One region of the Streptomyces sp. NPDC007863 genome, then DNA from elsewhere that is predicted to be linked to it. Evidence: riboswitches for the same ligand, from Rfam matches in the RefSeq annotation. Region 1 holds a riboswitch; each other region holds the start of a gene.
The links. A riboswitch is a leader RNA that binds a small molecule or an ion and turns the genes downstream of it on or off. The one in region 1 is predicted to bind thiamine pyrophosphate.

Region 1 (2,315 bases):
GAGCGCCAGGAACGCCGTGCCGACGAGCACCGTCGGCAGCACGAACGGCACGGTGACGACCGCGCGCAGCACGCCCTTCCCGGGGAAGTCGAAGCGGGCGAAGACGTACGCCCCCGGCAGCGCCACGAGCAGCGTGAGCCCGGTGGAGGCGGCCGCCTGCCAGACGGTGAAGCCGAGCACGTCGAGGATGTCGGAGCGGCCCAGGGTCGCTCCGATCGCCCCGAGGTCCCAGGCGCCGTCGGGCCGCAGCCCGCGCTCGACGATCGACGCGACGGGCCAGGCGAAGAAGACCGCGAAGAACGCGACGGGCAGGGCCATCAGGCCCAGCCGCGCCGCGCTCCCCTTCGGGTCGCGCCTCACTTGAGGACGAGCGACGACCACTGCTGGATCCAGGCCTCACGCTGCGCGGCGATCTTCTCCGGCGCCACCGTCTCCGGCTTCTCGATCACCACGCCGTGCTTCGTGAACAGCTCCGGCAGGGCCGCGTCCTTCGCCACCGGGTTCACGAACATCTGCAGCGGCATGTCGTCCTGGAACTTCTTCGAGACCAGGAAGTCGATCAGCGCCTTGCCGCCCTCGGGGTTCTTCGCCCCGTTCAGCAGGCCCGCGAACTCGATCTGGCGGAAGCAGGTGCCGGTGGACACCCCGGTGGGGGCCTCCTTCGGCTGCGGCTCCGCGTACAGCACCTCGACCGGCGGGCTGGAGGCGTAGGAGACGACCAGCGGGCGGTCGCCCTTGGCCTCCTTGCCGCCGGCCGAACCGGAGAACTCCTGGTTGTAGGCGAGCTCCCAGCTGTCGACGGTCTTCACGCCGTTCGCCTTCAGCTTCTTCCAGTAGTCCTGCCAGCCGGCGTCGCCGTACTTCGCGACCGTGCCGAGGAGGAACCCGAGGCCCGGGGAGGACCGCTCCGGGTTCTCCACCACGAGGAGGTCCTTGTACTCCGGCTTCAGCAGGTCGTCGAAGGACTGCGGCGGCGCCAGCTTCTTGTTCGCGAAGTACTTCTTGTCGTAGTTGACGCAGATGTCGCCGGTGTCGATCGGCGTGACCCGCTGCTCCTTGTCGAGCTTGAAGGTGTCCGGGACCCGGTCCAGGCCCTTCGCCTCGTACGGCACGAAGATGCCGTTGTCGAGGGCGCGGGAGAGCAGCGTGTTGTCGACGCCGAAGAAGACGTCGCCCTGCGGGGAGCCCTTGGTCAGGATCTCCTTGTTGACGGCCTCGCCCGCGTCACCGGCCTTGAGGACCTTGACCGTGAATCCGGTCTGCTTCGTGAACTCGGCCAGCACCTCCTTGGAGGCGTTGAAGGAGTCGTGGCTGACGAGCGTCACGGTCTTCGGCGCGGGCTCCCCGGTCTTCCCCGCGGCGTCGCGGGCGGACTCGGTGGAGCAGGCGGCCAGGCCCGTGACGCCGAGCGCCGCGGCCAGCGCGACGGCGGCGGCCTTCTTGGTGTGCATGTGTATGTCCTCCTGGGTGGGACCAGAAGGAGACGCGGCCCTGCCCGCGGCCGGGGACCGGACGCGGGCAGGGCGCAACAGCTCGAGTTACGACCGAACTTCCTACCCGGAATGACCCGGGCGAGGTTCAGAGGGTCTGCGGTCTACGGTTACCGCACTCTCAGCGCTGTGGCGCTCCCCTGTCGGAATATGCAGGTGTGTTCGAGCACAGGGTACAAGGTCAGCGTTCGGAGGCGGCGAGCTGTCCACAGGCGCCGTCGATCTCCTGGCCCCGGGTGTCCCGGACGGTGACCGGCACGCCGTGGCGGGCGATGGCCTCGACGAAGGCCTTCTCGTCCTCCGGCCGGGAGGCGGTCCACTTCGAGCCGGGCGTCGGGTTCAGCGGGATCAGGTTGACGTGCACCCGCTTGCCCTTGAGCAGCTTGCCCAGCAGGTCGCCCCGCCAGGCCTGGTCGTTGATGTCCCGGATGAGGGCGTACTCGATGGAGACCCGGCGGCCGGACTTCTCGGCGTACTCCCACGCCGCGTCCAGCACCTCCCGCACCTTCCAGCGGGTGTTCACCGGCACCAGCGTGTCGCGGAGCTCGTCGTCCGGGGCGTGCAGGGAGACCGCGAGCCGGCACTTGAAGCCCTCGTCGGCGAAGCGCAGCATCGCCGGCACCAGGCCCACGGTCGACACGGTGATGCCGCGCTGCGACAGGCCGAGGCCGTCGGGCTCGGGGTCGGTCAGCCGGCGGATGGCGCCGACGACCCGCTTGTAGTTGGCGAGCGGCTCGCCCATCCCCATGAAGACGATGTTCGAAAGCCGCGCGGGCCCGCCGGGCACCTCGCCGTCGCGCAGCGCGCGCATGCCGTCGACGATCT
Region 2 (2,315 bases), on a different contig from region 1:
GTGTGGTGGCCGGCGTACTGGACGAAGCGGCCGAACTGCTCGGACCAGAAGTACGGGACGGGGTCGTACGGCGCCGGGGCGGCGCCGTCGGCTCCGGTGAGGTCGGCGGCGACCGTGCGGGGGCCCTGGAGGGCGTTGTCCCAGTGGTGGACGAGGAGGCGCTCCCCGTAGCGGGCGGAGGGGAAGGAGGCGCAGTCGCCGACCGCGTACACGTCGGGCAGGGAGGTGCGCAGCCGCTCGTCGGCGGTGACGGCGCCGCTGGGGTCGAGGGCGATGCCGGAGCCCGCGAGCCAGTCGGTGGCGGGGCGGGCGCCGATGCCGACGACGACGGCGTCGGCGGGGAGTTCGCGGCCGTCGGCGAGGACGACGGCGCCGGGGCGGACGGTGGCCACGCGCGCGTGGGTGAGGAGTTCGGCGCCGCTCTCGGCGTACCAGCCGGCCATGGCGGTGGTGACCTCGTCGGGCAGGGCGCCGGCGAGCGGGAGGGGGGCGGCCTCGACGACGGTGACGGCGCAGCCGGCCTCGCGGGCGGCGGTGGCGAACTCGGCGCCGATCCAGCCGGCGCCGACCACGACGACGGAGCCGCCGCCGGCCAGGACGGGGCCGAGGCGGACGGCGTCGTCGAGGGTGCGCAGCAGGTGGACGCCGGGGACGCCCTCGGTGCCGGGGAGGGTGAGGGGGTGGGCGCCGGTGGCGAGGACGAGGGCGTCGTACGGGACGGGGCCCGCCTCGGTGTCGAGTTCGCGGTCGGCGGGGCGCAGTCCGGTGACGTCGAGGCCGAGGCGGAGGTCGACGCCGAGTGACTCGAAGTCGACGTCGAAGGCGGAGTGCTCGGCCTTTCCGAGGAGGACCGCCTTGGAGAGCGGGGGCCGGTCGTAGGGCTGGTGGGGTTCGGCGCCGATGAGGGTGACGGGGCCCTCGAAGCCCTGCTCGCGCAGGGCGACGGCGGTCTGTACGCCCGCCATGCCCGCGCCGACGATCACCACGTGCCGCTGGGTCTGCTTCTGCTCGCTCACCCGCCCACCATACGCATCTGACGAACCGTCAGATAGGAGGCCCCCTGTGGAGCTCCGCCGACGGGGGCTAGGGTGGCGGGCACACACCACTCGCGGGAGCCCGGACGCACCGGGCTGAGAGGGAGGCTGACCGGCCTCCGACCGTACGAACCTGATCCGGGTCATGCCGGCGAAGGGAGGGGCGGGAACGCCCATGCGTTCTTCCGAAGGAACAGAAGACCATCAGGTCACCGACGTCCTCGTGATCGGCGGGGGCGTCATCGGCCTCGTCACGGCCTGGCGGGCGGCCCAGCGCGGACTGACCGTAGCGGTGGCCGACCCCGAACCGGGCGGCGGCGCCGCGCGGGTCGCGGCCGGCATGCTCGCCGCCGTCACCGAACTGCACTACGGCGAGGAGACCCTCCTCGGGCTCAACCTCGCCTCCGCCGCGCGCTACCCGGCCTTCACGGCCGAGCTGGAGGAGGCCACCGGCCTCGACGTCGGCTACCGCGCCTGCGGCACCCTGGCCGTCGCGCTCGACGCCGACGACCGCGCCCACCTGCGCGAACTGCACGCCCTCCAGACCCGCTGCGGACTCGACTCCGAGTGGCTCAGCGGCCGCGAGTGCCGCCGCCTCGAACCCATGCTGGCGCCCGGGGTGCGCGGCGGACTCCGGGTCGACGGCGACCACCAGGTCGACCCGCGCCGGCTGGCCGCCGCGCTGCTCACCGCCTGCGAGCGGGCCGGGGTGGTCTTCCACCGGGCGCTCGCCGAGCGGCTCACGGTGGCGGGCGACCGGGCGACCGGAGCCGTCCTGCGCGACGGCACGGCGCTCTCCGCAGGCCGGACCGTCCTCGCCGCCGGCAGCCTCAGCGGCCGGCTCGCGGGCGTGCCGCCGTCGGTGCTGCCGCCGGTCCGCCCGGTGAAGGGCCAGGTCCTGCGGCTGCGGATCCCCGCCCCGTACGCCCCCTTCCTCTCCCGCACCGTGCGGGCGGTGGTCCGCGGCAGCCACGTCTACCTGGTGCCGCGCGAGAACGGCGAGCTGGTCGTCGGCGCCACCAGCGAGGAGCTGGGCTGGGACACCACGGTGACCGCCGGCGGGGTGTACGAGCTCCTCCGCGACGCCCACGAGCTGGTCCCCGGCCTCACCGAGCTGCCGCTCACCGAGACCCTCGCCGGACTGCGCCCCGGCTCCCCCGACAACGCCCCGATGCTCGGCCCGACCGCCCTGCCCGGCCTCGACCTGGCCACCGGCCACTACCGCAACGGGATCCTCCTCACCCCCGTCACCGGCGACGTCATGGCGGAGGTGCTCACCAC
Region 3 (2,315 bases), on a different contig from region 1:
GAACTGGGCGTCGTCGTTGGCGTCCGCGATCGAGCCGGGGCGCAGACCGTCGCCGAGCGAGTACGTGACGTCGTACGCCGCGAGGATCTCGCAGAGCTCCTCGAAGTTCGTGTAGAGGAAGTTCTCCTTGTGGTGCGCGAGGCACCAGGCGGCCATGATCGAGCCGCCGCGCGAGACGATGCCGGTCTTGCGGCGCGCGGTGAGCGGCACGTACGGCAGGAGTACGCCGGCGTGCACGGTCATGTAGTCCACGCCCTGCTCGGCCTGCTCGATGACCGTGTCCTTGTAGATCTCCCAGGTCAGTTCCTCGGCCTTGCCGTCGACCTTCTCCAGGGCCTGGTAGAGCGGCACGGTGCCGATCGGCACGGGGGAGTTGCGCAGCACCCACTCGCGGGTGGTGTGGATGTTGCGGCCGGTGGACAGGTCCATGACCGTGTCGGCGCCCCAGCGGGTCGCCCAGGTCATCTTCTCCACCTCCTCCTCGATGGAGGAGGTGACGGCGGAGTTGCCGATGTTGGCGTTGACCTTCACCAGGAACCGCTTGCCGATGATCATCGGCTCGATCTCCGGGTGGTTGACGTTGGCCGGAAGCACCGCGCGGCCCGCCGCGATCTCCTCGCGGACGACCTCGGGGGAGACGTTCTCCCGGATCGCCACGTACTCCATCTCCGGGGTGATCTCGCCCCGGCGGGCGTACGCGAGCTGGGTCACGGCCTGCCCGTCGCGGCCCCGGCGGGGCAGCCGCGGACGGCCGGGGAAGACCGCGTCGAGGTTCTTGAGCCCGCCGCCGCGCGGCGAGGTGTGCTTGATGCCGTCGTCCTCGGGGCGGACCGGGCGGCCCGGGTACTCCTCGGTGTCGCCGCGCGCGATGATCCAGTTCTCGCGGAGCGGGAGCAGGCCCCGGCGCACGTCGGTGTCGACGGCGGGGTCGGTGTACGGGCCGGACGTGTCGTACAGCGTCACGTCCTTGCCGTTGGTGAGGTGCACCTGGCGGACGGGCACCCGGAGGTCGGGGCGGGAGCCCTCGACGTATCCCTTGTGCCAGCCCGGCGTGCGCTCGTCCTGGCTGGAAGCAGGCGTGCGTGCATCCTGAAGGGTCATGTGACCGAATCTCCCTACGCCGGCATTACCCGGTAACAGGTTCGGCGGTCGGCGCAGCCTCCTCCCGTACGTGTGCGTACGGTGATCAGCGCCCTCTCAGCCCGGTGCTCCGAGCTCCCGCGTGTGCAAAGGTGTCACGAGGCTAGCGCCCTCCCGGGCGTGCTGAACAGTGGGCCCCCACCGTTCTTGCGATGATCGGTCGGTGACTCCCCCCCAGCAGTCCCCCGATCCGCACGGCCACGAGCACGGCCACGAGCACGGGCACGGTTTCGGCCGGCCCGGTCCGGACCACGGTTCCGGCCATGGGCACAGCCACAGCCACGGGCCCGCCGCGCCCGTCTCGCGCCATCTGCGAAGAGTCATCGCGGCCGTCCTCATCCCCTTCGCCACCGCCGTGGTCGTCGGCCTCGTGGTGCTCTGGCCCGGTGGCACTCCGGCGCACGAGCGGACCGGCGTCGGCTTCGACCGGCAGACCGAGCAGGGCAAGGTCGTGGCGGTCGAGCAGGTGGACTGCAAGGACGTGAACGCCGCGCAGGTGCCGCCCACCGGCGACACCTCCACTCCGCAGGGCCGCGAGGCGGTCAACGCGCAGCAGGGGCAGTGCGAGAAGGCGACGATCGAGGTCACCAGCGGTCCGGACAAGGGGCGGCAGTTCACCGAGATCGTCCAGCCGGACGCCCCGCGCCAACTGGAGGAAGGCCAGGGCGTGGTGGTCGCCTACGCCCCCGACGCCCCGAAGGACCTGCAGTACTCGGTGACGGACGTGAACCGGAAGGTGCCGATGGCGGTCCTCGCCGGCATCTTCGCGCTCGCCGTCGTGCTCGTCGGCCGCATGCGGGGCGTCATGGCGCTGATCGCGCTCGCGGCGAGCTTCCTGGTGCTCACCCTCTTCATCCTGCCCGCGATCCTGGAGGGGTCGAACCCGCTGATCGTGGCGGTGGTCGGGTCGAGCGCGATCATGCTGCTCGCCCTCTACATGTGCCACGGCCTCTCGGCCCGGACCTCGGTCGCGGTCCTGGGCACGCTGATCTCGCTGCTCCTGATCGGCCTGCTCGGCTCCTTCTTCATCGGCTGGGCCTCGCTCAGCGGCAACACCGACGACTACACCGGGCTGATCCACGGCCTCTACCCGGAGATCGACATGTCCGGCCTGCTGCTCGCCGGTGTGATCATCGGTTCGCTCGGTGTCCTGGACGATGTCACCGTCACCCAGA

Region 2: another riboswitch for thiamine pyrophosphate. It lies ahead of thiO (glycine oxidase ThiO); the one in region 1 lies ahead of ABZ621_RS07550 (thiamine ABC transporter substrate-binding protein).
Region 3: another riboswitch for thiamine pyrophosphate. It lies ahead of thiC (phosphomethylpyrimidine synthase ThiC); the one in region 1 lies ahead of ABZ621_RS07550 (thiamine ABC transporter substrate-binding protein).

What each region holds. Positions count from the first base shown of each region.
Region 1 covers NZ_JBEYEI010000004.1:62,463-64,777, forward strand. The annotation lists gene ABZ621_RS07545 (iron ABC transporter permease) at 1-318, opposite strand, end outside; gene ABZ621_RS07550 (thiamine ABC transporter substrate-binding protein) at 357-1,451, opposite strand; TPP riboswitch at 1,533-1,642, opposite strand; gene rlmN (23S rRNA (adenine(2503)-C(2))-methyltransferase RlmN) at 1,672-2,315, opposite strand, start outside.
Region 2 covers NZ_JBEYEI010000002.1:264,261-266,575, reverse strand. The annotation lists gene ABZ621_RS03835 (FAD-dependent oxidoreductase) at 1-1,016, opposite strand, end outside; TPP riboswitch at 1,099-1,212, shown strand; gene thiO (glycine oxidase ThiO) at 1,210-2,315, shown strand, end outside.
Region 3 covers NZ_JBEYEI010000008.1:68,606-70,920, reverse strand. The annotation lists gene thiC (phosphomethylpyrimidine synthase ThiC) at 1-1,101, opposite strand, end outside; TPP riboswitch at 1,096-1,232, opposite strand; gene ABZ621_RS14675 (YibE/F family protein) at 1,271-2,315, shown strand, end outside.